3 regions of the Blastococcus sp. SYSU DS0669 genome follow, and region 1 is predicted to be linked to each of the others. Evidence: riboswitches for the same ligand, from Rfam matches in the RefSeq annotation. Region 1 holds a riboswitch; each other region holds the start of a gene.

Region 1 (10,155 bases):
GCGACCGCTGGACCTTCGAGCACAGCGAGGCCCGGCTGGCCGAGATCATGCGCGACATCCACACCCGCTGCCACGAGACCGCCGAGGAGTACGGCTCGCCGGGCGACCTGGTGCTCGGGGCGAACGTCGCGGGCTTCCTGCAGGTGGCCGAGGCGGTGCACGCGCACGGCCTCATCTAGAAGGACCCCCTCGCCCCCCGCCGCTCGCAGGCTCGCGGCGGGCCCCCGCGAGGGGGCCGTTCCAGCCCCTACAGTTCTGCGCGGACGATCTCGGCGGCGAGCGCGAGGGAGCGCATCTTGCCCGCCGCGGACTCCCGGGACAGGTACTTCAGCCCGCAGTCGCTGGTGAGCACGAGCCGGTCGACGTCGACGTCCTCCAGCGCGCGCCGCACCCGGCCGGCCACCGTCTCCGGCGTCTCCACCTCCTCGGTGGAGAGGTCGAGGACGCCGAGCGCGATGCCCTTGCCCCGGAGCGGGCGCAGCGTGGCCGGGTCGAGGTGGGACTGCGCGGTCTCCACCGCCACCGTGTCCACCGGGGTGTCGGCCAGCTCCGGCAGGAACGAGTAGCCCTCGGGCCGCTCGGACACCATCGCCGCGTAGCCGAAGCACAGGTGCAGGTGGACCGCCCCCGGGGCGCCCTCCACCGCGCGGGTCACCGCCTCAGCGCCGTACTGGCGGGCCACCTCGGGCCGGGCCTGCAGCCACGGTTCGTCGATCTGCACGATGTCGGCGCCGGCGGCGAACAGGTCGGCGATCTCCGCCCGGACGACGTCGGCGTACGCCAGCGCCAGCGCGCGGCCGTCGCCGTAGTGCTCGTCCTGCGCCTGCTGCGCCATGGTGAACGGGCCGGGGACCGTGATCTTGACGGTCCGGTCCGTGTGCGTCCGCAGGAACCGGACGTCGTCGGCCTGGATCGGGCCCGGGCGGCCGATGTCACCGACCACCCGCGGCACCGGGATCGGCTTGCCCGAGCGGTTGAGGATGCTGCCCGGGTGGTCGACGTCGACGCCGCTGAGCGCGGTCGCGAAGTGGTTGGAGTAGGACTCCCGCCGGATCTCGCCGTCGGTGAGGATGTCCAGCCCCGCCTCCTCCTGCGAGCGGATCGCGAGGAGGGTCGCGTCGTCCTGCGCCCCGGCGAGCAGCTCCGGCGGGATGCGCCACAGCTCCGCGGCGCGCACCCGGGGCGGGAACTGGTGGGCGAGGCGGTCGCGGTCGATGAGCCAGTCCGGCTGGGGGAGGCTGCCGACGATCGAGGTGGGCAGCGGGGGCAGGGGTGCGGCGGACATGTGGCTGAGTCTGCCGGGGCCGAGGTCGGTGCGCGTGGTGCGCACCTGTGCTGTGCTGTGGGCGTGGCGGACAACTACATCGCGGAACTGCCCTTCGGGGCCCCGAGGATCGACGACGAGGCCTTCGTGGCCCCGACCGCCGTGGTGGTGGGGGCGGTCACCATGGGCCCACGCGCGAGCATCTGGTACGGCGCCGTGGCCCGGGCCGACCAGGAGACCATCGAGATCGGGGCCGGCTCCAACGTCCAGGACGGCTGCACGCTGCACTCCGACCCCGGCTTCCCGCTGGTGGTCGGCCGCGACGTGACGGTCGGGCACCGTGTCGTGCTGCACGGCGCCCGGATCGACGACGAGGTCCTGGTCGGCATGGGCAGCGTCGTGATGAACGGGGCGCACATCGGCACCGGCTCGATCGTCGCCGCCGGGGCCGTGGTCACCCAGGGCAAGCAGTTCCCCCCGCGCTCGGTGATCGCCGGCGTCCCGGCGAAGGTGGTGCGCGAGGCCACCGACGACGACCTGCTGCACATCCGCGGCAACGCGGCCGCCTACTCCGAGCGGCTGCCGGAGGCGCGCAAGGTGCGGCCCGTCGTGCGCCGGCCCCTGCCGCCGGCCGGCATGGTGCCCGGGGACGCGCTCTCCTAGGCGGCGGTCAGCCACTCCCGCAGGCCGGCCAGCAGGCGGTCGATGTCGTCGGTGTCGCTGTAGGGGGCCAGGCCCACCCGGAGGCCGCCGGTGTCGCCGAGCCCGAGCCACCGGCTGGCCTCGATCGCGTAGAAGGAGCCCGCCGGGGCGTTCACGCCCCGCGCGGCGAGGAAGCGGTAGGCCTCGGCTGCGTCCTGCCCCTCGAAGGTCAGCAGCAGCGTCGGCGTGCGGTGCGCCGCCCGGGACCACAGCCGCACCCCGGGCAGCTCGGCCACGCCCGCCTCCAGCCGCTCGCGCAGCCGGTCCTCGTGCTCCTCGACCGCGGTCATCGCCGCGACGAGCCGCTCCCGGCGGGTGCCGCCGTCCCCGAGGGCGGCGAGGAAGTCCACCGCCGCGGTGGTGCCGGCCAGCAGCTCGTAGGGCAGCGTGCCGAGCTCGTAGCGCTCGGGGACGGCGTCCGAGCTCGGCAGCAGCTTGGCCGGGTGCAGCGTCGTCAGCAGCGCCGGGTCCGCGGCGAGCACGCCGCAGTGCGGGCCGAGGAACTTGTACGGCGAGCAGAGGAAGACGTCGGCGCCGAGCGCGGGGACGTCGACCGGCGCGTGGGCGGTGAGGTGCACGCCGTCGACGACGAGCAGGGCGCCAGCCGCGTGCACCCGCGCGGCGATCTCCTCGATCGGCGGCCGGGTGCCGATCAGGTTGGAGGCACCGGTCACCGCGACCAGCCGCGTGCGGTCGCCGAGCACGGCGGCGACGTCGTCGCCGGTCAGCTCGCCGGTGGCCGGGTCGAACGCCGCCCACCGCACCGTCGCGCCCACGGCCTCGGCCGCCACCACCCAGGGCCGGATGTTGGCGTCGTGGTCGAGCCGGGTGACCACCACCTCGTCGCCGGGGCCCCAGCCGGCGGCGAGCGTGCGGGCCAGGTCGAACGTGAGCGCGGTGGCGCTGCGGCCGAAGACGACGCCGCCGGGGTCGACCCCGAGCAGGTCGGCCATCGCCGAGCGCGCGCCGAGCACCGTCTCGTCGGCGAGCCGCTCGGCGGCGGTCACCGAGCCGCGGTTGCTGATCGGCGCGGTCAGCGTCGCGGCCACCGCCCGGCCCACCGCCTCGGGCACCTGGGTGCCGCCGGGGCCGTCGAAGTGCGCGGTGCCGCTCGCCAGCGACGGGAAGCAGGCGCGGAGCGCGGCGACGTCGAAGCCCATGGTCACCGACGCTAGCCGCCGCCCGTCAGGCGTCCCCCGCCAGGGCGGCGACGGCGGTCCGCGCCTCCTCGACGGGGAGCGCCAGCGTCGCGTCGCCGACCGCGAGCTCGACGCGCACGACGCCGGGGTCGCCGGTGACCGCGGCCTGCGGCCAGGTCCACAGGCCCTGCTCGGCGGCGAGCCGGCGGGCGGCCGCCGTGAACGTCTCCGGGGTGGTGCGCAGCAGCAGGTGCAGCATCGGCGTCTGCGGCGGGTCGGGGACGACGGTGACACCGGGGAGGTCGCGCACGGCGTCGGCCACCTCGCGGGCGCGGGCCAGGTAGGCGGGCATCAGCGGCAGCCGCCGGCGCAGGCAGGCCAGCGCCGAGGCCGCGCCCGGCCAGAGCCCGAAGAGCGTGCCGCCGAGCCGGCGCCGCCACTCGCGGACCTCGGCCACCACGTCGGCCGGGCCGGCCAGGCAGCAGCCGGCCAGCGCGCCGATGCCCTTGTAGAAGCTGACGTAGACGGTGTCGAACAGCCCGGCGATCTCGGCCGGCGTGCGGTCGTACCCGGCCGAGGCCTCCCACAGCCGGGCGCCGTCGAGGTGGGCGGCGGCGCCGCGCTCCTGCGCCCAGGCCGCCTGCGCGACCAGGTCGTCCCACGGTGGCAGCGGTCCGCCGAGGTCGCGCTGCGGCAGCTCCACCAGCAGCGCGGCAGGGTGCTCGGCGACGGCGTCGAGGTCAGCCCGCAACAGCAGGCGGTACCGGTCGCCCGCCGGGCGCAGGACCATGCCGTGCAGCCGCTCGAACGCCTGCTCCTCGTGCCGGATCAGGTGGCTCTCGGGGTGGCAGACGACGGTGCGCCGGCCGCGCCGCTCGGCGTGCACCCGCAGCGCCGCCTGCTGGGCCATGACGCCGCTGGGCAGGTACACCGCCGCGGGCAACCCGAGCAGCTCCGCCACCTCGGCCTCGAGCTCGCTGACCACTCCGCCCTCGCCGTACCGGTCGGGGGCGGTGCCGGGCGGGACCGTGGCCAGCAGGTCGGCCGGGCGCCAGTCGCCGTGCCCCGTCAGCGCGCGGGTGCAGGCATCGCGCAGGGCGAGGAGGTCGTCGTCCACCCGGTCAGTCTCGCCCGCCGGGCGGGGGGTGGAAGGGGCGGCCCGCGGCCAGCCGCTCCACGCAGGCCGCGACCCGCTTCGCCCGGCCGGCGGGGGTGGCGGCGGTGTGCACCCGCCACAGGACGGCGTAGCGGTTCTGCCCGTCCAGGGCGTCGAAGGCGGCCCGCGCGCCGGGCTCGGCGTCCAGAGCGGCGGCGAGGTCGTCGGGCACCGTGATGGTGGCCGCGCCCGGGTAGGCGCGCTCCCACCGGCCGTCGGCCCGCGCCGCCTCCACCGCAGCCAGTCCGGCCGGGCGCATCCGTCCCTCGGCGATCAGCCGCTCCACGGTGGCGACGTTCTTCTGCGACCAGACGCTCCGCGGGCGGCGCGGGGTGAGCCGCAGCAGGTGGTAGGAGTCGTCCAGCCGGAGCCCGCGCCCGTCGATCCAGCCGAAGCAGAGCGCCGACTCGACGACCTCGGCGGAGGTGAGGGAGGGGATGCCCGAGCCCTTGCGCGCGATCTGCACGTACAGCCCCGGGGCGGTGGCGTGCTCGGCCTCCAGCCAGGCCTCGAAGGCGGGCTGGTCGGGGAACGGCAGCATCGGCAGGTCCGTCGGCGTCGGCACGCCGCCATCCTGGCCCCCGGGTGCGACAACCGGGCGCCGTCAGCCCGCGAGCAGCTCGCGCAGCAGCGCGTCGACCGCCGCCGTCTCGACCAGGAAGCCGTCGTGCCCGTGGGGCGAGCCGATGAGCCGCAGCGGCACGCCGAGCGCGTCGGCCACCCGCTGCTGCTGCTCCGGTGGGTACAGCCGGTCGCTGTCCACGCCGGCGACCAGGGCGCGGGCGGTCACGCCGGCCAGCGCCACCTCCACGCCGCCGCGGCCCCGGCCGACGTCCCAGCTGTTCATGGCCTCGGTGAGCACCACGTAGCTCCCGGCGTCGAACCGGCGGGTCAGCTTGGCCCCGTGGTGCTGCAGGTAGGAGGCGACGGCGAATCGGCCGTCCTCCTGCAGGCGCGCGCCGAAACGCGCCTCGAGCTCCGCGGCGCTGCGGTAGGTGAGGTGGGCGATCCGGCGGGCGACGTCGAGGCCGTCCGCCGGCGGGTCGCCCGGCGGGTAGTCCCCGCCGCGCCAGCGGGGGTCGGCGCGCACGGCCGCCTGCTGGGTGGTCTGCGTGCCGATCTGGTCGGCCGAGGCGACGGCGGTGGAGGCGAGGAAGAACAGCCCCGCCACCCGCCCGGGGAACCGGACCGCCCACTCCAGTGCCCGCATGCCGCCCATGGAGCCGCCGGCGACGGCGGCGAAGCGCTGGACGCCCAGCGCGTCGGCGAGCGCCGCCTCGGCCCGGACCTGGTCGCCGACCGTGATCTCCGGGAAGCGCGAGCCCCACGCTCGCCCGTCCGGCGCGGGTGACGACGGCCCGGTCGTCCCCTGGCAGCCGCCCAGGACGTTCGCGCAGACGACGAAGAACCGGTCGGTGTCCAGCGCGGCGCCCGGGCCCACGACGCCGCCCCACCAGCCGGGCGTCGGGTGCCCCGGCCCGCGGTCGCCCACCACGTGGCTGTCACCGGTCAGCGCGTGCTCGACCAGCACGGCGTTGCCGCCGTCCGGGGCGAGCGTCCCCCAGGTCTCGTAGGCGATCCGCACGCCGGGCAGGTTGCCGCCGCGCTCCAGCTCGAACGGGGCGGGCAGGTCGAGGAAGCGCCGGCCGCCCGCCGGATCCCCCTCGGCCCACCCGCCCACGTCAGGCGGACTTGGCGGCGCGGAAGCCGGCCTCGAGGTCGGCGAGGATGTCCTCGATCCCCTCCAGGCCCACGGCGAGGCGCACCAGGCCCGGCGTGACGCCGGTGGTCAGCTGCTCCTCGGGGGTGAGCTGGGAGTGCGTCGTCGAGGCCGGGTGGATCACCAGGCTGCGCACGTCGCCGATGTTGGCGACGTGGCTGTGCAGTTCCAGGGCCTCCACGAACCGCTTGCCGGCCTCCACGCCGCCGTGCAGCTCGAAGGTCAGGACGGCGCCGGCGCCCTTCGGCGCGTACTTCTGCTGCGCGGCGTGCCACGGCGAGGACGGCAGCCCCGGGTAGTTCACCCGCTCGACGGCGTCGTGGGCCTCGAGGAACTCGGCCACCCGCTGCGCGTTCTGCACGTGCCGCTCCATGCGCAGGGAGAGCGTCTCGATGCCCTGCACCACCAGGAAGGCGTTGAACGGCGAGACCGCGGGCCCCAGGTCGCGCAGCAGCTGCACCCGGGCCTTCAGCGCGAACGCCGGTGCGCCGAGGTCGGCGTAGACGACGCCGTGGTACGTGGGGTCGGCGGTGGTGAACATCGGGTGCCGGCCGCCGGTCCAGTCGAACGACCCGCCGTCGACGATGAGCCCGGCGATGACGGTGCCGTGGCCGCCGAGGTACTTGGTGGCCGAGTGGACGACGACGTCGGCGCCGAACTCCAGCGGCCGGACCAGGTAGGGCGTCGCGATGGTGTTGTCGACGATGAGCGGGACGCCGTTGCGGTGGGCGACGCCGGCGACGGTCTCGATGTCGAGGATGTCGCCCTTCGGGTTGCCGATCGACTCGGCGAAGAAGGCCCGGGTGTTCTCCTGCACGAGGGACTGCCAGTTCTCCGGGTCGTCGGGGTCCTCGACGAAGGAGACGGTGATGCCCATCTTCGGCAGCGAGTGGTGCAGCAGGTTGTACGTGCCGCCGTACAGGGACGCCGACGCGACGAGGTGGTCGCCGGCCTCGGCGAGGTTGAGGATGGCGAGGGTCTCCGCGGCCTGGCCGGAGGCGACGGCGAGCGCGGCGACGCCGCCCTCCAGCGACGCGACGCGCTGCTCCAGCGCATCCTGCGTCGGGTTCATGATCCGCGTGTAGATGTTGCCCATCTCGGCCAGCGCGAAGAGGTCCGCCGCGTGCTGGGTGTCGCGGAACTGGTAGGCGGTGGTCGCGTAGATCGGCAGCGCGCGGGCGCCGGTCGTGGGGTCGGGGCTCGTGCCGGCGTGGATCTGCCGGGTCTCGAAGCTCCAGCTCTGCGGGTCGGTCATGCGCCGTCTCCTTCGCTCGCGGGAGATCCCGCGGCGCACGGGAGCTCCGTCCTTGCCGGGGGCGGGGCGCCGACCGGCCGGCTCTTCCCCTGGAGCACCTCAGACGGAGTTGAGGTTGCCGGGCAGCCAGCCAGGTGCTTCGCGCTGCCTCTCAGGAGCCGACGTGATCCTAGGACGCTCCGCCGGGCGACGCACACCCGCCCGGACTCGGGCAGCGATGTCCCACGTGAAACAGCGGCCCACGGTCCTAGGAGCCGGGCGCGGTCTCCTCGCCCGTGCCGCCGGTCGGCGCGGGGGCGGGCGTCTCCGGCGCCGTGGTGGTCGTGCCCGGCGCGGTGGTGGTGGGCGCGGAGGGCGAGGTGGTCGGCTCGGGCTGCTGCGTCGTCGTCACCGGCTCCTCGGTCGGCGGCGTCTCCTCCGTCTGCGTGGGCTCCGTCGTGCCCGCCGGGTCGGTCGGCTCGGTGACCGCCGTCTCCCCGGTCGCGGGCGCGCCCTGCGCAGGGGGCTTGACGTTCAGCCAGAGGGCGAAGACCGCCACGAAGAGGATGGCGAGCACGACGGTGGAGGTGCGGGCGCGGCCCAGGTGCCGGGGGATCGACGCCCACCAGCCGTGCCGCGGCGCCGGCGACGGCGAGTCGGCGGGCGAGCCCGGCGCGGCGGCGGGGGCGGTGCTCACGGTGGGCTCCTCGGAGGCGCGGGCGGCCGGGTCGCGGCGCTCGTCGGGTGTCTTCACCGGACCCCCTCCTGGACGGCCGTCGCGCCGTCCTGCGCCAGGGGCGCCGTCGTGGGCGGCGGCACCTGCATGCCCTGGCTGCGGAACGCCTGGACGATGCGGGCGCGCAGGTCCCGGCCCACCTCGAACTGCTTGCCGGGCAGCGTGCGGGCGACCACCCGCACGTTCACCTCGTCCAACCCGAGGGTCTCGACGCCCATCACGGTGGGCGGGTCGAGCAGCAGCGGCCGCATGGCCGGGTCGCGGAACGCCTCCCGGCCCACCCCGCGCAGGACCTCGTTGGCCCGGTTGACGTCGACGGTGGTCGGCAGGGGGACGTCGACGACGGCGCGCGCCCAGTCGCGGGACAGGTTGATGACCTTGACGATCTGGCCGTTGGGGATGGTCACGACCTCGCCGTCGGGCGAGCGCATCCGGGTGACCCGCAGCGTGACGTCCTCGACCGTGCCGTTCGCCGGGTCGCCCCCGCCGACCACCTGGATCGAGACGACGTCCCCGAACCCGTACTGGCGCTCGGTGATGATGAAGAACCCGGCCAGCACGTCACCGACGATGCGCTGCGCTCCGAAGCCCAGACCGACGCCGAGCACGGTCGCCGGCGCGACGAGGCCGGTCACCGGGATGCCGAGGCGGTCGAGGATGAAGAAGACCGAGATCGAGTAGATGAGCACGACCAGGGCCCAGGTGAGCACCTGGGTCAGCGAGTGGCGGTGCTTGGCGGCCTCCGACCGGACGAGCGCGTCGCCGCCGGTGGAGTTCCGGTCGATCCGGTCGGTGATCTTGTCGCCGACCCAGCCGACGAAGCGGGCGAGCAGCACCGACCCGAGCACGATCAGCACGACCTCGAGACCGCGCCCGGCCAGCCAGTCCAGCACGTCTCTCAACGCGTCCACGTGGCGGCACTCCGTTCGTCGGGGGAAGCGACCCTCCCACCATGCTCACCGCCGGACGGCGATGCCAGCCCGAGCCGCCGCGGCGCGCGTCCGGAACGGCCGGGCACGCCGCTGACCTGCGGCGCAGCGGTTGCGGAGAGATGACTCACGCCGGGCTCACCGTGGCTCGACGAACAGCGACTGGCTGGACCGGCCGACCGCGCCGTCGGCGTCGAACAGGACGGCGAAGCACTGCGCCGCCCCGGCGCCGCCGTGCACGGTCGTGGCGTCCATCCCCAGCCACTCACCCCGCGGCGGCCGGTGCAGGGCCACGGTGAGGTCGACGTTGGCGAACGTCGCCCGGGTCCAGTCGAGGGTCGCCGAGATGCCGCTCGCGGCGTCGGTCATCACGAGCAGGTGCTGCAGCGGCGTCATCGGCTCCCCGGCCACGAGGGCGCACTCCGGCCGGGTCCACGCCGTCGCCGGCCCCGGCCCGTTGAAGGTGCCGGCGGCGAACCGCCAGTCGAGCGCCCGGTGGTAGGCCACCTCGCTGCTGAAGAACGCCGCACGCTCGGCGCGGCTCCCCTCCGGCCCGGCCGGTTCCGGGTGCGGCTGCTCGGTCTCCGCCGCGGCGTCGTCCCGGCAGCGCATCCGCCAGGCCGACAGCCGCATGAGCGCCGCGCCCCCGGCGTCGAGGACCGCCTCCACCAGCTCGATCCGCCGGCCGGGGCGGACGACCGACGTGCGCACCCGCACCGGGCCGACGGGCACGGGCGCCAGGATGTCGTAGGCCAGGCGGACGGTCTGCCCGCCCTCGATCGCGCTGACCTCCTCGGCGGCGCGCAGGAGCAGCGCCGCCGGCGGCCCGGCGTGCTGGAACCCCGTGTCCCAGGGGCCGATCGTGAGGGCGGTGGCGGCGAAGCCGTCCCCGTCGGGCAGGTAGAGGGCCTCCGGAACGTCCACGGGGCCGAGTCTTCCGCCGCCGGTCCTGCCCGCCGCCGCCGGGTCCCGGCATCCGTACGGTGGTGCCACGGCTGCGAGGCGTCACCGCGCGCCCGCCGGGCGTGCCGACCCGGCCGATCCGGTATCGGAAACCGTTGTCCTGCCGGATCGGCGTCCGTACGTTCCGTGGCGACGGGGTGACCGTCGGCGCGAGGGGGCAGCATGGTGCGAGCGCACGAATGGGACGGCAGTCGGCGTCTTGCGCGCCCGCCCGGTGGGCGGCGGCCCTGGTGGGTCTCGCACCCGGCCCCGGAGCCGGCCGCGCAGCGCCTTGCGTGGGAGAGCGCGGGTGGGCGCGCCCGGGTGGTGGTC
Region 2 (10,155 bases), on a different contig from region 1:
CGTGCGCCAGATCCGCGCCAACGAGTGCCACGAGTAGTCGCGCATCACGCCGATGTCCACCAGTGTCAGGCTGGCGCACTGCTCCTGGTGGTCGGCCGCCCAGGTCAGGCCCCAGGGGCCACCGAAGTCGTGGAGGACCAGGTGCACCCGGCGGATGCCGAGCTCGTCGAGGAACACCTGCAGGTGCCGGGCGTAGCCGTCCACGGTGTAGACGAACCGGTCCGGCTTGTCGGACTCGCCGAAACCCGGCATGTCCGGAGCCACCGCCCGTGCGAAGGCGCCGGTGCGGGACACCAGCCGGCGCCAGTCCTCGGCGGGGCCGGGGTTGCCGTGGAGGAACACCACGGCCTCGTCGGCATCGGCCTGGCCGGCGTGCAGGAACGACGTGGGGACGCCGGCGACGGCGATCTCGGAGCGCCCGACCTCGGCCAACCGCGTCAGCGTCGTCACGGGAGCGTCCTCGCTCAGTGCCGGGCGTGAGCCGACGTGGGCCCGGTCGCGGCGGATGTGGACTCGGCCGCCCGCCAAGGAGGCGGGATGACCGCGCGGTGGTCGTGGTCCGGAGGGGCGCCGGCGCGGGCCGCTGCGGCCAGGACTCGCGGGCTGAAGACGGCGGTCGGTGCCGCCAGCATGCCCAGCAGTCGGACGTAGACATCGGCCACCGCCGGGTCGTGGGTCGCGGCGGCCACCACGCGGTCCAGGTAGCGGTGCTGCGCGCGCATCGCGGCGCCGGCGTGGGCGCCGGTGGTCGTCGGGAACCGCAGGTCCTCCCCGGTGGAGAGCATCCAGGGAGCCGCCATCGCGCGCGCCAGCGCCCGCTGCGTTGCGGCCGCGAGGCCGGCTCGGTCGTCGGCGCGGTGATCTCGCCGGTGCTGCCGCAGGCGGCTGCCGAGGGTGTCGGCGGCGACCGCGGCCACGCTCATCCCCTGCCCGTAGATCGGGTTGAACGCGCAGGCGGCGTCTCCGAGGACGATCAGTCCTTCCGGCCAGCGGGCCATCTTCTCGAAGCGCAGCAGCCGGTTGGTGGTGCCGCGGTGGGCCCGGATCGGCGACACCGGCTCTGCGTCGGCGACGGCATCCGCGATCACCGGGTGGCGCAGGCTGCGGGCGAACGCCCTCCAGCCGTCCTCGTCCGTCGGCGGGTGCTGGCCGGCCGCGCCCATCAGGCAGACCATCCACTGCCCGTCCTCGATCGGGAACAGGTAGCCCGTGCGTGGGATCGACGGCGGCTTGGAGGAGAGCATCACCGCCTTCCAATCAGCGCTGAAGCCGTCCGGCATCCGGAAGACCCGGGTGGCGTAGGCGATCTTCGGGTCCACCTCGGTCACCGGTGGGGAGGGATGACCCAGCTCCCGCAACCAGGCCACGGCTCGAGAGCCCCGCCCGGCGGCATCGACCACCACGTCGGCCGGGAGTTCGAACGGGGATCCGGCCCCGCTCACCGGACGCACCCTGACGCCGGTGACACCGCTGCCGTCCCGAGCGGGACGCACACCGGTGACCTCGTGGCCGTCCAGGACGTCGACCCCGGGCAGCTGCCTGACCCGGCGGCGCACCGTCGTCTCGAACACCGGACGGCTGGCCGAGACCACCTCCCAGCCGGGCGCCCCCCGGTCCAGCCACCCCGCCGGCGTCAGGATCAGGATGTCGCTGGGGACGCGCATCTGCACGGCGCCGGCCGCCCGCAGCTCGGTGACGTATCCCGGGAGCAGGCCGTCGATGAGCCGCAGGCCCCGAGCGAGCATGACGTGGAACTGGTGATCCTGCGGCACGCCGCGCCGGTGCTGGGTCCCGTCGGGCAGGGTGTCCCGGTCCACCACGACGACGTCCTCGAAATGGTCGGCGAGCACACGCGCGGCCAGCAACCCCGCCATGCTGCCGCCGACCACCACCGCACGGCCCGTTGCCTGCTCCTGACCACCCGGAACAGCCATGGTGCCCTCCTCCGGTGCGAAGCCGGTCCCGAGGCGGCAGCCTGGCACGGGCCCGGAGGCGGTGACAGGCCTCCTACCACGCACCACCGCCCGTCCGCGTGGTCCTCACCGTCACGGAGAGGCGCGGAGACGCTCGGTGAGACGGCGGCTCCGGGGCGGCGCAACGACCACTCGGGTGCAGCCGGCCGCACGTAGCCGGATCGAGGGGCCTGCGTGACGATCGGGCCCATGCAGGCCGGATCGGGCGCGAGGTCTCATCCGGCGGTGACGCGGCCACGGGTCCGAGGCGCCTGATCAGAAGCCACCCACACCGCCACCGCCGAGGACGGCGCCCGGTACGTCTCCGAACGGGGCGCCGGTGCGCTTCCCGCACCGCCGGCAGATCTTGTCGTCCGGTCCCGACGGCCGCTCGCTGCCCGGGTGTCGCTGGACGTAGGAGTGGAAACCGAACCGACACCGCAGTGGCTTCCGAGTCATGGGCGAATGCTAGGAGCCGCCGGTCCCGCCAGGGAGGGTCGTACGGCCCGGCGAACCGGGCCTGCGCCGAGGACTCGGGCCCGTTGGATCCGTCGCCCGGGTAGGGGCCGGCGGTCTCGTCGGGGATCTCGCCGGACGCCGTGGTCGCCGACGCCGACGATCCGGCAGCGCCGGACGAGCCGCCGGAACCGGTACCGCAGGCGGCCAGGCCGACCCGCGGGCTGAGCAGCGTGACATGGCTGCTCCTCGGTCGGGGTGGTCGGGATCGCGGACCACGCTCGGGCGCCGGCCCGCCCACCGGCTGCAGATCTGCTGTGTGAGTGACGTCGCAGGTCGCGGACGGGAAAGCCTCTGATCCGCTCCGTAGACTCGGCCCCGCAACCATCCGGAGCGGCTGAGAGACCTGGCTCGTCGACGTCGCAGCAACCCCCCGCATCGGCGGGCGCGGGTGCTACTGCCAGGACCGATGGAGGAACACCATGCGGTACGAGCTGCTCTCGTGGGCCCGCCGGCACGTCGACCTGTGCCGCACCGGCACAGCCATGTGCCGCTGAGGCCTCCCGCCTCCTAGCGACGCCCGCCCTGCTCGACGGCGGGCGTGCAGCCCCAGCCGCCACGCACCGCGGGCCGCCACGCCGTCGCCGGCGTCGCCGCCCGCCCGTGCCTGCTCAATCCCCGAGGACCGCATCCCGTGATCGAACTGAAGGACGTCCGCAAGGTCTTCCCCGCCCGCGGGCGGGCCGGCGAGGTCGTCGCCGTCGACGGCGTCAGCCTGTCCGTGGCCCGGGGCGAGTTCGCCGGCGTCGTCGGCCCCAGCGGCTCGGGCAAGAGCACGCTGGTGCGCCTGGTCAACCTGCTGGAGCGGCCCACGTCGGGCTCGGTCACCGTCGACGGGCAGGTGCTCACCGAGCTGCCCGACGAGCAGGTCCGGCAGGCGCGGCGCTCCATCGGGATGGTCTTCCAGCACTTCGAGCTGCTCGACTCGCGCACCGCGGCGGGCAACGTGGAGCACCCGCTGGAGCTCTCGGGCGTGGGCCGGACGGAGCGCAGACGGCGGGCCGGCGAGCTGCTGGACCTCGTGGGGCTCGGCGACCGCGCCGACGCCCGCCCCGCCCAGCTCTCCGGCGGCCAGAAGCAGCGCGTGGCGATCGCCCGCGCGCTGGCCGTCCGCCCGAACGTGCTGCTCTGCGACGAGGCCACGTCCGCGCTGGACCAGGCCAGCACCACCGGTGTCCTGGAGCTGCTGCGCCGGGTGCGGGACGAGCTCGGCCTCACGGTCCTCCTGATCACGCACGAGATGTCCGTCGTCAAGGCCGTGTGCGACAGCGCCGTGCTCCTGGACCGGGGGCGGGTGGTCGACGGCGGCCGGCTGGCCGACGTCCTCACCCGGCCGGGCTCCCCGCTGGGCGATGCCCTGCTCCCGGCACCGGTCGCGGACGCCGGTGCCGGGCACGACGGCGCCCTGCTGCGGGTGACCGTCACCGACCGGACCCCGGAGACCGTCGTCCTCCGGACGTTGATCGGGGAGCTCGGCCTGGCCGTCGAGATCGCCGGCGGATCGGTGGAGACCGTCGCCGGTGGCCGCTACGGCCGGCTGCTCCTGCGGGTCAGCGGGGGGATGGCGGGCCTCGACGACGCCGTGCACCGGCTGCGGGGCGGCGGCGTCCTCGTCGAGCGCGTGGCCGCGACCGCCGAGGTGGCCCGGTGAGCGACTGGAACCGCATCTGGCCGCAGCTGCTGGACGCCACCTGGGAGACCCTCTACATGGTCGGCGTCGCGGCGCTGGTCACCGTGCTGCTCGGGGTCCCGCTGGGCGTGCTGCTCACCGTCACCGCGCCGGGCGGGCTGGCCCCGCGGCCGCTGCTGCACCGGCTCGTCGGCCTGGTCGTGAACCTCGGCCGTGCGCTGCCGTTCATCATCCTGCTGGTCCTCGTCGCCCCGGTCACCCGCGGCATCGTCGGGACGACGATCGGCTCCACCGCGGCGATCGTGCCGCTGACCATCGGCGCCGTCCCGTTCCTCGCCCGGCTGGTGGAGACCAGCCTGCGCGAGGTCGCGGAGGGCAAGGTCGAGGCGGCGCTGTCCATGGGTGCCCGCCGGCGCGACGTCATCCGCACCGTGCTGCTGCCGGAGGCCCGGCCGTCGCTGGTCGCCGGCGTGACGATCACCGTCGTCGCGCTGATCAGCTACTCGGCCATGGCCGGTGCGGTCGGTGGTGGCGGGCTGGGCGACTTCGCCATCCGCTTCGGCTACCAGCAGTTCCGCACCGACATCACCCTCGCGACCGTCGTCCTCCTGCTGGTCATCGTCCAGGCCCTCCAGTGGGCCGGCGACCGCTGGGCGCGCTCGCTCGCGCACGCCTGACCCGACCTCCACGGCGGCCACCCGGCCGCCGTCGCACCCCACTCCCGAGGAGAACCACCACCATGCGCACCCGCTTTCCCGCCCTGCTCGCCGCCTCGGCGATGACGGCCCTGCTCGCCGCCTGCGGCGGCGACGCCGAGCTCTCCGCGGCCGACGAGCCGCTGCGGGTCGGCGCTTCCCCGGTCCCGCACGCGGAGATCCTGCGCTACATCGACGAGAACCTCGCCGAGGACGCCGGCCTGGACCTGGAGATCGTCGAGTTCACCGACTACGTGCAGCCCAACGTCGCCCTGGACGACGGCTCCCTGGACGCCAACTACTTCCAGACCATCCCGTACCTGGAGGAGCAGGAGGCCAGTGCCGGCTACGACTTCCAGGCGCTGGAGCCGGTGCACATCGAGCCGCTCGGCATCTACTCGAGCACGCTGACCGACCTCGCCGACCTGCCCGACGGCGCGACCGTGGCGATCCCGAACGACCCGACCAACGCCGCGCGGGCGCTGCGGCTCCTCGAGGCCAACGGCCTGATCACCCTCGCCGACACCGGCGACGCCGCGCCGACCTCGCTGGACATCGAGGGGAACCCGAAGAGCCTCGAGATCTCCGAGGTCGAGGCCGCGCAGGTGCCCCGGTCGCTGGCCGACGTGGACATCGCGGTCATCAACGGCAACTACGCCATCGAGGCCGACCTGGTCCCGGCCGAGGACGCACTGGCGCTGGAGGAGGGCGAGGGCAACCCCAACGCCAACCTCCTGGTGGTGCGCACCGGCGACGAGGGCGACGAGCGCATCCAGGAGCTGGAGGAGCTGCTGCACTCGGAGGACGTGCGGCAGTTCATCGAGCAGAACTACGAGGGCGCCGTCCTCGCCGCGTTCTGACCGGGGCATCCTGACCGCCGGGGCGGGGCGCCCGCTCGGGCGCCCCGCCTCGCGCACCGCCCCGGGGCGCATCTGTACGCTCGTTCCTATGAGCTCTCCGCCGGCTGGACGAGCCCGCCCCGTGGGCGCCGGTCCGGCGCCGGTCCGCCGTCCGCGCCGGCACGACCCCGGCCGGCGCGACCGCCTGGTCGACACGACCCTCGACGTCATCGCCGCACGGGGCGTCACGGCGGCCACGCACCGGGCGATCGCGCGCGCCGCCGACGTGCCGCTCGGGTCGCTGACCTACCACTTCGGCTCGCTCACGGAGCTGCTCGCCGCTGCCTTCACGCGGCACGTCGACGACGTCGCCGCCCGGTTCGACGCCCGGATGGCGGCCGCCCCCGACCGCGCGGCGGCGCTCGACGCGCTGGTCGAGCACCTCACCGGCGACCTGCTCGGCTCGCAGCGGGACCTGGTGCTCGCCGTCGAGCTCTACGTCGCCGCGGCCCGCGACGCCGACCTGCGCGCGGTGACCCAGGACTTGATGTCCCGGAGCCGCCGAAGCCTGGAGCGCCACCTCGACCCGGTGACCGCCCGGGAGGTCGACGCCCTCGTCGAGGGGCTGGTCCTGCACAGCGCCCTCTCCACCGACCCGATGGACGCCGCGCAGATCCGCGCCGCGCTGTTCCGGTTCGCCGGCTGAGCCCAGGAGCCCCGACCCCGCCATGTCCTCCGCCTCCGCGACCGTCGAGCCCGCGCGACTGCGCCGCGCCCGCATCGCCGTCGCCGCCTGCTTCTTCCTCAACGCCGTCTTCTACGCCGGGCTCGTGCCACGGCTGCCGGCGGTCAAGGCCGAGCTCGAGCTGAGCAGCACCGCACTGGGGGCCGCGCTGGCGGCGGTGCCGCTGGGCGCACTGCTGGCCGGGCTGTCCTCGGCCGCGCTCAACCGCCGGTTCGGCTCCGGTCGGGTCGCCTCCTACGGGCTTGCGCTGCTGGGCGTGGTCGTGTGGACGGTCTCGGTCGCGCCGAACTGGCCGGCCCTGGCCGCCGCCTTCCTGGTGGTCGGCGCTCTGGACGCGGTCGTGGACGTCGCGCAGAACGCGCACGGCCTCCGGGTCCAGCGGCTCTACGGCCGCTCGATCATCAACTCGCTGCACGGCGTCTGGAGCATCGGCGCGGTCACCGGCGGGCTGCTCGGCGCCGCGGCGGCCGGGCTCGACATCCCCTTGACCGTGCACCTCGGCGTCTCCGCCGTGGTCTTCGGCGCGGCCGCCCTGGTCGTCTCCCGCGGTGTCCTCCCCGGCACGGACGAGCCCGAGCCGGTCGCCGAGCAGGTGCCGCTGGCGCGCCCCAGGCGTCGGGCCGCGGTCCCGGCGCTGGCGGTGCTCGGCCTGCTCGCCGCCTGCGGCGCGCTGATCGAGGACGTCGGTGCGTCGTGGAGCGCCCTCTACCTGCGCACCGAGCTCGACGCCGGCGCCGCGACGGCCGGCCTGGGCTTCGTCGCCCTCATGGCGGCGATGACCGTGGGTCGGCTGACCGGCGACCGCGTCGTCGACCGGTTCGGGGAGCGCCGGGTCGCGCGGGCCGGGGGAGCGATGGCCGCGGTGGGTCTCGGGCTGGCGCTGGCCGTCCCCTCGGTGGCCACCACGCTGGTCGGCTTCGCGCTGGCCGGCCTGGGCGTCGCCACGCTCATCCCCGCCGTCTACCACGCCGCGGACGAGCTCCCCGGCCTCCCGCACGGCCAGGGCCTGATGGTGATCAACTGGCTGCTGCGGATCGGGTTCCTGCTCTCCCCGCCGCTGATCGGGATCCTGGCCGATGCGTTCAGCCTGCGGGTCGCGCTGATCGGCGTCGTCCTCGCCGGGATCGGCGCGCTGGCGCTCGGGCGCACGCTGCCGGGGCGGCCCGCGGCCGCCCGCCCCGCCCCGACCGGGTGAGCGGCCGTGCCGTGCGCGCCCCGCGGTCGTTGAGCCGGTCGTGACCATCGCGGGTGACGACGTGCGCCGTCGGCTCACCGACATGGCCGAGTGGGCGCCCAGCGGCCGCCTCGCCGTCCCGGTCATCGTCGGACTGGTCGTCGGCGCCAACCTGATCGGCGTCGGCACCGTGGTCCTGCTGCTCCTCGGGGTGGAGGGCAGCCGGGGGAGCGGTGGTCGCGCCGAGGTGCTCTGGGCGGCCGCGGGCTACCTCGCCGTCGCCCTGCCGCTGGCGGTGGTCGCCGGGCTGCGGCGGCAGCGCGCCACCAACCGCTGGCTCGTGGCCGGCCGCGAGCCCTCGGGTGAGGAGGCGCGGCAGGCGCTGCGGCTCCCGCTGGACACCGCCCTCGTCGCCGCCGTCGTCTGGCTGCTGGGCGCGGTGCTCATGGGGGCGGTCGCGGCGGTCACCTTCCCCGACGCCCGGGTCGGCGCCCGGATCGCCGTCGCCGTCGTGCTCGGTGGCGTGGTCACCGCCGGCGTCACCTACCTGCTGGTCGCCCGGGCCGCCCGCGCCGTCACCGCCCGCGCGCTGGCCGCCCACCCGCCCGACGGGGCGCTGACCCTCGGGGTGCGCATCCGGTTGCTGCTGACCTGGGGGCTCACCAGCGGGGTGCCGATGATCGGCGTCGTCCTGCTGTACCTGGACCCGAGCAACCCCGAGGGGCCCGGTCGCGCCGCCGTCGTCTTCCTCGTCGTGGTCGCGCTGCTGGTCGGCGCGCTGGCCACCGTGCTCACCGCCCGCGCCGTGGGCCGGCCGCTGCGCGACCTGCGGCGCGCGGTGCAGCGGGTGGGGGCGGGGGACTACGACGTCGACGTCGTGGTGGACGACGCCGGGGAGATCGGCCTGCTGCAGGAGGGGGTCAACTCCATGGCCGCCGGCCTGGCGGAGCGGGAGCGTTTGCGCGACCTGTTCGGCCGGCACGTCGGGACGACGGTGGCCCAGCGGGCGCTGGCGACCGGGGTCTCGCTGGGCGGGGAGGAGCGCACCGTCGCGGCGCTGTTCGTGGACGTCGCCGGCTCCACCGCGCTGGTGCGCCGCACGGGCCCCGAGGAGATGGTCGGCCTGCTCAACCGCTTCTTCGGGATCGTCGTGGAGACGATCGAGGGCGAGGGCGGCCTGGTGAACAAGTTCGAGGGCGACGCCGCGCTCTGCGTGTTCGGCGCCCCGGCCGACCACCCCGACCCGGCGGGTGCCGCGCTGCGGGCGGCCCGGCGCATCTGCGACGCCGTCGCCGCCGCCGGGGAGGTCGACGTCGGGGTGGGCGTGGCGTGCGGCCGGGTGTGGGCCGGGCAGGTGGGGGCGGCCAGCCGGCTGGAGTACACCGTGATCGGCGACCCGGTGAACGAGGCGGCGCGGCTCACCGACCTGGCCAAGGACCACCCGGGCCGCGCGATCGCCAGCGAACCGACCGTGCTGGCAGCGGCACCGGAGGAGCGGGGGCACTGGCACCCGGCGGGCGAGGTGGAGCTCCGCGGCCGCGACGAGCCGACCCGCACGTGGGTGCGGGTCCTATAGATCGCCCCCCGACTGCAGGGTCGCGCAGGCGCGACGGACGCGCTCGTCGCAGCAGGGGAACGGCACCTGGCGGCGGTGTCGTCCGGAGGACGACAGAACTACTGCGTGGGCGGCTGCATCGTCTTCCCGGGCTCGTGCGCCTTGACGACGACGAGCACGTCCTCGGGCTGCAGGGTGCCGATCAGCGGGTCGTCGAAGCGCAGCGTGCGCCCGCCCCGGGTCACCGAGAGCACGATGTCGCGCAGCTGCCGCGGCCCGAGCCCCACCTCGTCCCTGGTCGCGGTCCGCTGGTGCAGGTCGAGGCCCTGGCCACCGGTCACGAGGTCCTCGACGACGGCGACCACGCGGGGGCTGTCGGTGGAGAGGCCGAGCAGGCGGCCGGACGTCGCCGAGGTGGTGATGACGGTGTCCGCGCCGGACTGCCGCAGGAGGTTGGCGTTCTCCTCCTCGCGGACGCTCGTGGTGATCGGCACGCTCGGGTTGAGCTGACGCACGGTGAGGGTGATGAGCACCGAGGAGTCGTCCCGGTTGGCCGCCACGATGACCGACCGGGCGCGCTCCACGGCGGCCCGCCGCAGCACCTCGGTGCGGCCGGCGTCGCCGACGATGCCGGTGAGGCCCAGAGCGTTGGCCTCGTCGATCGCCCGTGGGTCCGGATCGACGACGACGATCTTCTCCAGCGGGGTGCCGCTGGCCTGCAGGGAGCGGATGGCGCTGCGGCCCTTGGTGCCGTAGCCGCACACGATGACGTGCTGGCGCACGCGGGACCTCCAGCGGTGGATGCGGAACTCCTCGCGCGAGCGCGCGGTGAGCGCCTCGAGGGTCGTTCCGATGAGGACGATCAGGAACATGATCCGCAGCGGCGTGATCAGCAGGACGTTGGTCAGCCGCGCGCCCGGGGTGACCGGTGTGATGTCGCCGTAGCCGGTGGTGGAGAGGCTGACCGTCGCGTAGTAGGCGGCGTCGAGGAACGAGATCTCGTCGCCACGGCTGTCGGCGTAGCCGTCGCGGTCCAGGTAGACCACGAC
Region 3 (10,155 bases), on a different contig from region 1:
CCCGCCCGCGGCCCGCCTCGCCCGTCCCGTCGGCCTCGTGGAGCTCTCCGTGCCCGTCCGTGGTCCTCTCTTCCGGTTCCTGATCGGCCTGGGTCTGGCCTGCGCCGCCGTCGTGGCGGTCGTGGGCGGCATCGCGCTCCGGGGGCCCGGGCTGGTCGCCGTCTGCGTGTCCGGCGCCCTCGCGGGGTGCGTCGCCGCCGGGGTGGCGCGCGAGGCGCCCGGGCCCGCGCACCGGTCGGTGCTGGAGGCGGCCGCGCAGGCGGCGGCCGTCACCATCGCGGTGCTGCTGGTGGTCAGCGGGACGGCGGTCCTCGCCGGTGGGGCGCTGGCGCTGCTGCTGGTCGGCGTGGGAGCCGCCGGCTGGGCCGCCCTCCGCTGGGCGCGCGACCGCCGCGAGGCCGCGGCCCGCCCGGCGCCGTCGCCGGGCCCGGTCGCGGGCGGCTGGCAGCCCGCGGCCGTGGTGGCGGGCGCGTCGACGGCGGCGCTGGGGGAGGAGTGGCGGCGCACCGGCGCGGAGCTGAAGCGGCCGCTGGCCCCGGCGGCGCGACAGCGGCTGGTGGCCCGCCGGGAGCAGGTGCTCGACGAGCTGGAGCGCCGCGACCCGGCCGGGTTCGCCCGCTGGCTCGCGGCCGAGCCCCTGGGCAGCGTCGACCCCACGGGCTTCGTGCGCGGCACCCCGCCGCGGGCGGACCCCAGCGCGGAGACCGAGGCTGCCTGACCGCGTCCGTCCGAGTCGGGTAGGACGACGCGGGATCCGTCCCGGCGTTGTCCCTAGACTCGGGCCCGGGACCTGTCCCCGCGTCTCGCCGGCGTGGCGCAACTGGTAGCGCACCCGACTTGTAATCGGGCGGTTAGGGGTTCGAGTCCCCTCGTCGGCTCAGTCGAAGCTCCCCGCGCCGTCGCGCCGGTAGGGGGAGAGCCGCTCCACCCGCGCCCGCTCGGCGCGCTCGGCCCGCAGCTGCGCCGCCGTCCCCGGCGGGTAACCGGCCTTGGCCACGCGGTGCTCGATCGTCTCGACCATGTAGGCCAGCGAGAAGAGCAGGCCGAGCAGCAGGCCGCCGGCGGCGGCGGAGACGCGGTAGGCCAGCGGGACGGGGACGAGGAGCAGGCACGCGACGACGAGTGGCAGCAGCTGCACGACCGCCCGGGCCAGGTGGCGCCAGACCCAGGTGCGGCGCGTGGTGTCGGCCAGCACCCACGGCGCCAGCTCGCGGGGCAACCCCCCGCCGTACGCGTACCAGACCCACTGCAGGGGGCCCGGGCGCCGAGTGCTCACACCCTGACGGTAGGCCGATCCGGTCGCCTGCGGCCGGTCTCCGGCCCGGGCGTACGGTGCCGCCGTGGACGAGCGTCGCCTGGGGGTGGTCTCCGGGCTGGGCGCCTACGCGCTCTGGGGCGTCTTCCCGCTCTACTTCCCGCTGCTCGAGCCCGCCGGCGGCCTGGAGATCGTCGCCCACCGGGTGCTCTGGTCGCTGCTGTTCGTCGGGCTGCTGCTCACCGTCGTCCGCCGCTGGGGCCACGTGCGGGCCGCGGTCACCAGCCCCCGCACGGTGCTCGTCCTCGCCGGTGCCGCGGTGCTGATCGCCACGAACTGGCTGATCTACGTCTACGGGGTCAACTCCGGGCAGGTCGTGGAGACCTCGCTCGGCTACTTCATCAACCCGCTGGTCAGCGTGGTCCTGGGCGTGGTGGTGTTCACCGAGCGGCTGCGCCCCCTGCAGTGGGTCGCCGTCGGCATCGCCGCGGTCGCCGTCGCGGTGCTCACCGTCGACTACGGGCGCCCGCCGTGGATCGCCCTCGGCCTGGCGCTCTCGTTCGGCCTGTACGGCCTGATGAAGAAGCTCGTCCGGGTCGAGGCGGCGCCGGGCCTGTTCCTGGAGACGGCGCTGGTCGCCGTCCCGGCCGGCGTCGTCCTCGCCGTCCTCCACGGCGGGGGCTCGGGCACGTTCGCGAACGCGGGTGCCGGGCACGCCCTGCTGCTGGCCAGCGCCGGGGTGGCGACGGCGGTGCCGCTGCTGCTGTTCGCCGCGGCCGCCCGGCGGATCCCCCTGTCGACCGTGGGCCTGCTGCAGTACCTGACGCCGCTGATGCAGCTGGCGATCGGCGTCTTCGTCTACGACGAGCCCATGCCGCCGGCCCGGCTGGCCGGTTTCGTGATCGTCTGGGTGGCGCTGGCCGTCTTCACCGCCGACACGCTCCGACGCGCCCGGGCCGGGGCCCGCAGGGCGGCCCGTGACGCGGTGGTCGCGACCCCCTGAACCGACCGCCGGAGTCGCTACGGCGCGGTCGCCGGAATCGTCGGTGGGCGGCGCTACCGTCGTGCCCGAGCCGCCGGGAGCACCCGGTCGGCGGAGCAGCTCAGGAGATGGTCCGACCATGAACAGCGACCCAGCCCCCGTGGTCTCCCCGCCCCGGGTCGACGGGTCAGGGGAGGGGTCCGTGCAGGCCGGAGCCGCAGGCCTCTCACGGCGCGAGCATGACATGCTCGGTTTCGAGCGCCAGTGGTGGCGGCGCGCGGGCGCCAAGGAGACGGCGATCCGCGACCTGTTCGGCACGACACCCACCCGGTACTACCAGGCCCTCAACGCCCTGGTCGACCGTCCCGAGGCGCTCGCGGCCGACCCGCTGGTGGTCCGCCGGCTGCGCCGGTTGCGGACGGCGCGTCAGCGGACCCGTGCCGTGCGGGTCCTGGGCAAGGGGAATGACATGGATTAGATTCGGTCACCGTGGGCAGGCACGCCGCGTCAGGCAGTGACGGACTGGTTCAGGGGAACGCGTCTGCGCCCGCTGGGCGGCGCAGGACCGACGCCCCGGACGGCTCCTTCCCGGGCGCCGGCCTGAGCGACCACCCCACCGCGCCCGGGCGCGACCGCGCCGCTCTCCGGCGCGACGTCCCGGTGGATGCGCCCGTCGACGGCCCCGGCCAGGTCTCCCGCTCCCGGCTGCCCCTGCCACCCGTGCCGGTCGGCCCGCGCGCGGCCGCCGTCCCTGCCCCCGCTCCCGTCATCGCGCCGCAGACGAGCGCCGCACCGTTCCGCGCGGTGCCCTCACCGGCTCTCGCCGCCGAGGTCCCCGCCCCGTCGCGCCCCGCCGACGCCCTCGCGCGGCCGGTCGCCGAGGCGCCTGTCCAGGCAGTCCCGCTGGCGGCGAAGCCCATCCTCCCGGCCCGCGCGGGGGTGCTCGTGGACGACGAGCCCCTTGCCTCCACCGGCCCCGCCCGCGGCGTGGGACGCAGCACCCCGGCGCCGCTCGTCCCACGCGTGCCGCGGCAGACCACCCCCTCGGGTGCGCCGGCGTCCTCCTACGGCGACTGGACCAAGCCCTCGCGCACCGACGAGACGGGCCGTTCCCGGGTCGCGCCCGAGGTGCTGCAGGCGCCGGCCACCACGGCGATCCCGGAGCGGGGCGCCGGTGCCCGCCGCGCCGAGCCGGCCGACCTCGACGACGACCTCGACGGCGGCCTCGCCCACGACGAGCCGGGCTACGACGACCAGGACCTCGAGGCGGCCGGCATCGCGCCGGGCGCCGCGGTCAAGGGCGGGCGCGCCGCCTACCGCGCCGAGCGGCAGGCCGCCGACGCCGCCCGCCGCAAGGCGGCGAAGCGCAACGGCACCCCCGAGGTCATCTTCGACGACGAGCCCGAGCGGAAGCCGCGCCGCGTGCTCATGGGCCTGGTCGCGATGGCCGTGGTGGCCGGCGCGGTCCTCGGCGTCTACACGGTCACCGCCCCGGAGAAGGAGGAGGCCTCGGCCGCCGTCCCGGCTCCGGCCGCCGTCCCCACCGTCGCCGTCCCCACCGCGGCCCTGCCGCCGCTGCCGGAGGAGCCCGTGGTCGTGGAGCCGGCGATCACCACCCCCGTGCGCGTCCCCGTGACCGTCCTCAACGCCACCAACGTCACCGGCCTGGCCGCGAAGATCTCCGGCGCCGTGGCGGCCGGCGGCTGGGAGTCGCCGGGGGTGGGCGCCTACGAGGGCACCGACGTCTCGGCCACGACCGTCTTCTTCACCGAGGGCGACGAGCAGCAGCGCCAGGCGGCGCTGCAGCTGATCGACCAGTTCCCCGAGCTCGCCGGCCCCGCGCCGCGCTTCTTCGAGGTGACCGACGCCCCGGCGCCCGGGCTGGTCATCGTGGCCACCGGCAACTGGCAGCCCTGAACCGGCTCGGCCGGAACACCCGCCGCCCCTCGGCCGTTGGGGGCAGCGTGCGTCCCCTCCGAGGGCCCGTGCGTCGCCGCCCGCGCCCCGGTGCGGGCGCCGTGGCCGCCGCCCTGCTCGCCCTCGCCCTGCCCACCGGTCTGCTCGTGCTCGCGCCCCCGGCGGGCGCCGCCGAGCTGCGGACCGAGGAGGCCCGGGTGCCGTCGGGCTCCGGCGAGGACGCCGTCGAGCTCGACACGACGCTGTACCTCCCCGACACCGACGAGCCCGCCCCGGCGGTGGTGCTGGCACACGGCTTCGGCGGCAGCAAGCGGTCGGTGGCCGACGACGCCGCCGACCTCGCCGAGCGCGGCTACGTCGTCCTCACCTACTCCGCGCGCGGCTTCGGGGAGAGCACCGGGCGGATCGGGCTCAACGACCCCCGCTACGAGATCGCCGACCTCTCCACGCTGCTCGACCTGCTCGCCGAGCGCGACGGCGTCCAGCTCGACGCCGACGGCGACCCGCGGGTGGGCGTCGCCGGTGGCTCGTACGGCGGCGCGCTGGCCCTGCTCGGCGCCGCCTACGACGAGCGGGTCGACGCCATCGCGCCGCAGATCACCTGGCACTCGCTGACCACCTCGCTCTTCCCCTCGCAGACCGGCGAGCTGGAGGCCGACACGGTCGCCGCGGTCCCGCAGACCGAGGGGTCGGGGGTCTACAAGCGGCTGTGGTCCGGGCTGTTCTTCGGCATCGGTTCGTCCTCCGGCGGCCTCCTCGACGCACTCGGCGGTGGCGGCGGGGCGGGCGGCGCCGCGCTGCCCACCCGGCTGCCCGACGAGCTCCTCGCGCAGGCGGCGCAGGACCCAGCGGCCGCCGAGCTGCTGCTCACCTGCGGCCGCTTCCGCGTCGAGGTCTGCGAGGCCTACCAGACGGCCGCCGCCACGGGCACGCTCACGCCGGAGGTCGCCGCGGTCCTCGACCGCAGCAGCCCGGCCGGGGTGCTCGACCGCATCGACGTGCCGACGCTGCTCGTCCAGGGCACCCAGGACTCGCTCTTCGGGGTCGGCCAGGCCGACGCCAACGCACGCGGGATCGCCGCGGACGGGACGCCGGTCAAGGTGGTCTGGTTCGCCGGCGGCCACGACGCCTCCTCGTCCGACCGGCAGGCGCAGGAGCTCCGCGACCAGGTCGCCGGCTGGTTCGACTGGCACCTGCGGGGGGAGGGCGAGGACCCCGGCACGGGCTTCCAGTACCCGGCACCGACCGGGCTCGGCGCCACCGTCGGCCCGGTGCAGGGCGGCGGCCAGACCGTCGCGGCGGCGGCCTACCCCGGCCTCGACGGCGCGGAGCCGGCCACCCGCCGCGCGGTGACCGTCTCCGGCCCCGTGCAGCCGGTCGTCACCCCGGCCGGCGGCACGCCCGCCGCGCTCACCACCGTGCCGGGGCTCGGGGCGCTGACCTCCGCGCTGGGCGGCACGACCGCGGAGATCCCCGGCCAGTACGCCGCCTTCGACAGCGCCCCGCTGGAGGCCCCGGTGGAGGTCGTCGGCGCCTCGACGGTCGACCTCGCGGTCGCCTCGCCCAGCGGCAGCGCCACCCTGTTCGCCAAGCTCTACGACGTCGGGCCGGACGGCGGGACGACCCTGCCGGGCGGGCTGGTGGCCCCCCTCTCGCTCACCGGGATCTCCACCGACCCCACCGCGCCGACGCGGGTGAGCGTCACGCTCCCGGGCATCGTGCACCGGTTCGAGACCGGCCACACCATGCGCGTGCTGGTCTCCTCCACCGACCAGGCGTTCGCGCTCCCCGACGAGGCGGCGGTCTACACCGTCGGGCTCGCATCCGACGTCGCCCCCAACGGCGTCGCCGCGGGCGAGGCGACGCTGGCCGCTCCCGAGGTGGACGGCCGCAGCGAGGCCACGACCGGCACCTCCCGCTGGTGGGTGCTGCTCGCCGTCCTCGCGGGCCTGGGCCTGCTCGGCTGGCTCGCCGCCCGTTGGTGGGGCGCCCGCCGGCGCCGGCAGATCTCCCAGGTCGAGCCGGACGGCGAGGACGTCCCGCTGCGGTTCACCGGCGTGACCAAGGCCTACAAGGACGGCTTCGTCGCCGTCCGTGACCTCTCGTTCGAGGTGCGGCGCGGCCAGGTGCTCGGCCTGCTCGGGCCCAACGGCGCCGGCAAGACCACGTCGTTGCGCATGCTGATGGGCCTCATCAAGCCCACCGAGGGGCGGATCAGCATCTTCGGGCACGCCGCCGGTCCCGGCGCCCCCGTGCTCTCCCGGCTCGGTTCGTTCGTGGAGGGCACCGGCCTGCAGCCGCACCTCTCCGGCCGGGACAACCTCACCCTCTACTGGGCCGCCACCGGACGTCCGGCCGAGGACGCGCACATGGCGGAGGCCATCGAGATCGCGGGGCTGGGCGCCGCCATCGACCGGCCGGTGCGCCGGTACAGCCAGGGCATGCGCCAGCGGGTCGCGATCGCCCAGGCGATGCTCGGGCTGCCCGACCTGCTGGTCCTCGACGAGCCGACCAACGGGCTGGACCCGCCGCAGATCCACGCCATGCGCGAGGTGCTGCGCTCCTACGCCGCCACCGGCCGCACGGTGATCGTCTCCAGCCACCTGCTCAGCGAGATCGAGCAGACCTGCAGCCACGTCGTCGTGATGGCGAAGGGGCAGAAGATCACGCAGGGCACCGTGGAGGAGATCGTCGGTACCGGCGGCTCGGTGCTGGTCGGCCTGGCCGACGAGGCCGACACCGACCGGGCGGTCGCCGTCCTCTCGTCGCTGCCGGGGGTGACCGCCGGGCGCACCGACGAGGGCCTCGTGGCCGAGCTCGACGGCGCCCGGCGCGCCGACGTGCTGCAGGCGCTGGTGGCCGCGGGGGTCGCCGTCGAGCAGTTCACGCCGCGACGCCGGCTCGAGGACGCCTTCCTGGCGCTGGTGGGGGAGTCGTGACGACGGGCGCCCGCGAGGACGACGGTCGAGGGGGCCTCGCAGGGAGCGTCAGCGACCGGGGAGCGGATCGAGGCCGGAGTCCAGCCATGACAGAGCACGTGCAGCCGACCGGCGCGGTCGCCGGCTACCGGCCCGAGCGCACGCTGCGGTTGTCGGTCGAGCTGCGCCGCCAGTTCAAGCGGCGGCGCACCCTCGGCGTCTTCGCGCTGATGGTCGCGCTGCCCCTGGTGCTCATCGCCGCGCTGCAGCTGGGCGCCAGCGAGGAGGCGGCGGAGAACACCCGGATCAACCTGGTGGACGTCGCGACGGCGAGCGGGCTGAACTTCACCCTGTTCGTGCTGTTCGCGACCACGGGCTTCTTCCTCGTCGTGGTCTACGCGCTGTTCTTCGGTGACACCGTGGCCGTGGAGGCGCAGTGGGGGTCGCTGCGGTACGCGCTGGCCACCCCGGTCCCGCGGATGCGCCTGCTCCGGCAGAAGTGGCTGGCCGCGCTGGTGCAGTCCGTCGCCGCGCTGCTCACGCTCGCGGCGGTGGCGGTGGTCGCCGGGGGCATCGCCTTCGGCTTCGGCGACATCAGGACGCCGGTCGGCGTGGGGATCGACCAGGGCGAGGGCATGCTCCGGCTGGCCGGGATGCTCGGCTACCTCGCCGTCCACCTGCTCGTCGTCGGAGCGCTGGCGTTCTGGTTCTCCACCATCACCGACGCGCCGCTGGCCGCGGTCGGCGGCGCGGTGTTCACCATGGTCGTCTTCGCGATCCTCGACCAGGTCGAGCAGCTGGGCTCGATCCGCGACTGGTTCCCGACGGCGGAGGAGTTCGCCTGGACCGACCTGCTGCAGACGCCGGTCGACGACGGCGACCTGTTCCGCGGCGTCATCCAGTCGCTGGTCTACATCGCCGTCTTCACCGCACTGGGCTTCCGGCACTTCGCCCGCCGCGACGTCACGTCGTAGCTGTCGCCCTGCCGGCGACACCGCGGCGAGGTGCCGTCCCGGCCGGCGTGGAGCCGCTGCGTCGCGCCTGCGCGGACCCCTCCGGGGCCCACTCGGCACGACGCGGCGTCACAGGCTCTGCCGCACGGCCTGGGCCCAGCCCTCGCCCATCGCGTCAGCGGTGACCGAGGCGTTCGGGACGGCGGCCAGCGCGTCGGCCATGCCGTCGGCGGCGGCGCCGTTCGCGGTGATCCACAACCGGCCCACCGCGGGCGCCATCTCCAGGTCGCTGACGCTGTCCCCGATGGCCACGGCGTCGGCGGGGGAGAGGCCGCGCCGCTCCAGGTCCCAGGCGATCGCCGCGCCCTTGGAGATGCCGCGCGGCATCAGGTGGTAGACCCGCGGGGGCCCGGCGTCGGCATCCAGCCCCATCCAGGAGGCCCGCTGGATCGAGCCGTTGTCCTTCAGCGTCAGCCAGCCCGCCCCCCGCTCGGCCAGCCAGGCGTCGACGGCGAGGGGGTCCAGCCGGCCGCGCAGGAGCGCGTCCGCGGCGTGGGTGGCGTGCCACGGCGCGTGCCACTCGATCCGGCCGGGGTGCTCGGCGAACAGGTCCTCGACGATCCCGAGCTCGGCCATGACCTCCATCGGCGTCCGGTCGCCGTACTGCGGGGGCAGCGCGCCGCGGAGCCGGTGGGTGTTCCGGCCCGAGCCCCAGCCGATGGTGGCGCCCAGTTCGGCGATCGCGCCGTCGGCCGCGAAGATGCGCGCGGCCTCCACCACCTGCTCGTAGGTGCGGCCGCTGACCAGCACCAACGCCACCCCGGCGCGGTGCAGGTCGAGCAGCGCGCCGGCCGGCCCGTCGGTCAGCTCCCGCCCCTCCGTGTGCCAGAAGGAGCCCCGCGGCCCCACCATCGTGCCGTCGAGGTCGGTGTAGACGACGCGCGCGCTCACCGGGCCATCCTGTCCGGCCGTCGGGCGCCGCGCGCCACTGGGTAGAGTCCACGCCGTTCACTCATCCAGAGGGGCAGAGGGACACGGCCCGATGAAGCCCCGGCAACCGCCGCCTGCAGCGCTCCGCGCGACGGGCGGGAGGTGCCAATTCCGTCCCGCGCGGCTCGACGGCCCGCAGCGGGGAAGATGAGGAGGTAGTCGTCGCATGACCCTCACCGCTCCCGGTTCCGCCCAGGCCGACTCCAGCGCAGGCGGCCCGGTGCCACCCTGTCCGGCCCGCGGGCTCGTCTGCCGCAACTGCGGCGCCACGTTCGGCCTCATCGCCCAGCACGCCTGCGCCGAGTGCTTCGGCCCGCTGGAGGTCGACTACGACCCCGAGCTGATGAAGGCCGTCACCCGCGAGCAGATCGAGGCCGGGCCGCAGAACATCTGGCGGTACGTGGCCCTGCTCCCGGTGGGCCAGCACCCGGCCGACCGGGTCACGCTCGACCCCGGCATGACCCCGCTGGTCCGCGCCGACCGGCTCGCCGCCGAGCTCGGGCTCACCGGCGGCCTCTGGGTCAAGGACGACTCCGCCAACCCCACCCACTCCTTCAAGGACCGCGTGGTCAGCCTGGCCGCGACCGCCGCCAAGGGGCTGGGCTACACCAAGATCGCCGCCGCCTCCACCGGCAACCTGGCCAACTCGGTGGCCGCGCACGCCGCCCGCGTCGGCCTGCCGTCGTTCGTCTTCATCCCGAGCGACCTCGAGCCCGGCAAGGTGGTCCAGTCCGCGGTCTACGGCCAGACGCTGGTCGCCGTCGACGGCTCCTACGACGACGTCAACCGGCTGACCAGCGAGCTCGGCGAGACCGACGAGTTCGAGGACACCGCGTTCGTCAACCAGAACGTCCGGCCCTACTACGCCGAGGGCTCCAAGACGATGGGCTACGAGATCGCCGAGCAGCTCGGCTGGCGCATCCCCGCCCAGGTCGTCATCCCCATGGCGTCCGGCTCGCTGCTGACCAAGGTCGACAAGGCCTTCCGCGAGCTGACCGCGGCCGGCATCGTCGAGGCGTCCGAGTGGAGGATCTTCGGCGCCCAGTCGGCCGGGTGCGACCCGATCGCCACCGCGTTCGACAACGGGTGGGACGTCGTCAAGCCGGTGAAGCCGACCGGGATCGCCAAGTCGCTGAACAT

What was found. Region 1 has a riboswitch for S-adenosylmethionine ahead of ACI792_RS08925 (bifunctional o-acetylhomoserine/o-acetylserine sulfhydrylase). Riboswitches for the same ligand answer to the same signal wherever they lie in the genome.
Region 2: linked by a shared signal. The riboswitch ahead of ACI792_RS04090 (putative leader peptide) and the one ahead of ACI792_RS08925 (bifunctional o-acetylhomoserine/o-acetylserine sulfhydrylase) in region 1 are both predicted to bind S-adenosylmethionine.
Region 3: linked by a shared signal. The riboswitch ahead of thrC (threonine synthase) and the one ahead of ACI792_RS08925 (bifunctional o-acetylhomoserine/o-acetylserine sulfhydrylase) in region 1 are both predicted to bind S-adenosylmethionine.

Annotation. Positions count from the first base shown of each region.
Region 1 covers NZ_JBJHAE010000006.1:88,426-98,580, forward strand. The annotation lists gene gdhA (NADP-specific glutamate dehydrogenase) at 1-179, shown strand, start outside; gene ACI792_RS08895 (5-methyltetrahydropteroyltriglutamate--homocysteine methyltransferase) at 248-1,285, opposite strand; gene ACI792_RS08900 (gamma carbonic anhydrase family protein) at 1,349-1,927, shown strand; gene ACI792_RS08905 (cysteine desulfurase-like protein) at 1,924-3,126, opposite strand; gene ACI792_RS08910 (threonine aldolase family protein) at 3,152-4,222, opposite strand; gene ACI792_RS08915 (YdeI/OmpD-associated family protein) at 4,227-4,826, opposite strand; gene metX (homoserine O-acetyltransferase MetX) at 4,866-5,942, opposite strand; gene ACI792_RS08925 (bifunctional o-acetylhomoserine/o-acetylserine sulfhydrylase) at 5,944-7,236, opposite strand; SAM riboswitch class IV at 7,280-7,395, opposite strand; gene ACI792_RS08930 (hypothetical protein) at 7,484-7,969, opposite strand; gene ACI792_RS08935 (mechanosensitive ion channel family protein) at 7,966-8,862, opposite strand; gene ACI792_RS08940 (thioesterase family protein) at 9,019-9,804, opposite strand; gene ACI792_RS08945 (STAS domain-containing protein) at 10,006-10,155, shown strand, end outside.
Region 2 covers NZ_JBJHAE010000002.1:315,948-326,102, reverse strand. The annotation lists gene ACI792_RS04100 (alpha/beta fold hydrolase) at 1-450, opposite strand, end outside; gene ACI792_RS04095 (NAD(P)/FAD-dependent oxidoreductase) at 465-1,934, opposite strand; SAM riboswitch class I at 2,790-2,884, shown strand; gene ACI792_RS04090 (putative leader peptide) at 2,891-2,965, shown strand; gene ACI792_RS04085 (methionine ABC transporter ATP-binding protein) at 3,103-4,119, shown strand; gene ACI792_RS04080 (methionine ABC transporter permease) at 4,116-4,775, shown strand; gene ACI792_RS04075 (MetQ/NlpA family ABC transporter substrate-binding protein) at 4,838-5,653, shown strand; gene ACI792_RS04070 (TetR/AcrR family transcriptional regulator) at 5,775-6,338, shown strand; gene ACI792_RS04065 (MFS transporter) at 6,361-7,572, shown strand; gene ACI792_RS04060 (adenylate/guanylate cyclase domain-containing protein) at 7,613-9,127, shown strand; gene ACI792_RS04055 (potassium channel family protein) at 9,226-10,155, opposite strand, start outside.
Region 3 covers NZ_JBJHAE010000001.1:445,389-455,543, reverse strand. The annotation lists gene ACI792_RS02150 (hypothetical protein) at 38-718, shown strand; tRNA gene ACI792_RS02145 (tRNA-Thr) at 806-878, shown strand; gene ACI792_RS02140 (DUF5313 family protein) at 878-1,276, opposite strand; gene rarD (EamA family transporter RarD) at 1,341-2,258, shown strand; gene ACI792_RS02130 (DUF3263 domain-containing protein) at 2,377-2,715, shown strand; gene ACI792_RS02125 (LytR C-terminal domain-containing protein) at 3,042-4,154, shown strand; gene ACI792_RS02120 (alpha/beta fold hydrolase) at 4,256-7,093, shown strand; gene ACI792_RS02115 (ABC transporter permease) at 7,180-8,046, shown strand; gene ACI792_RS02110 (HAD family hydrolase) at 8,155-8,976, opposite strand; SAM riboswitch class I at 9,035-9,169, shown strand; gene thrC (threonine synthase) at 9,182-10,155, shown strand, end outside.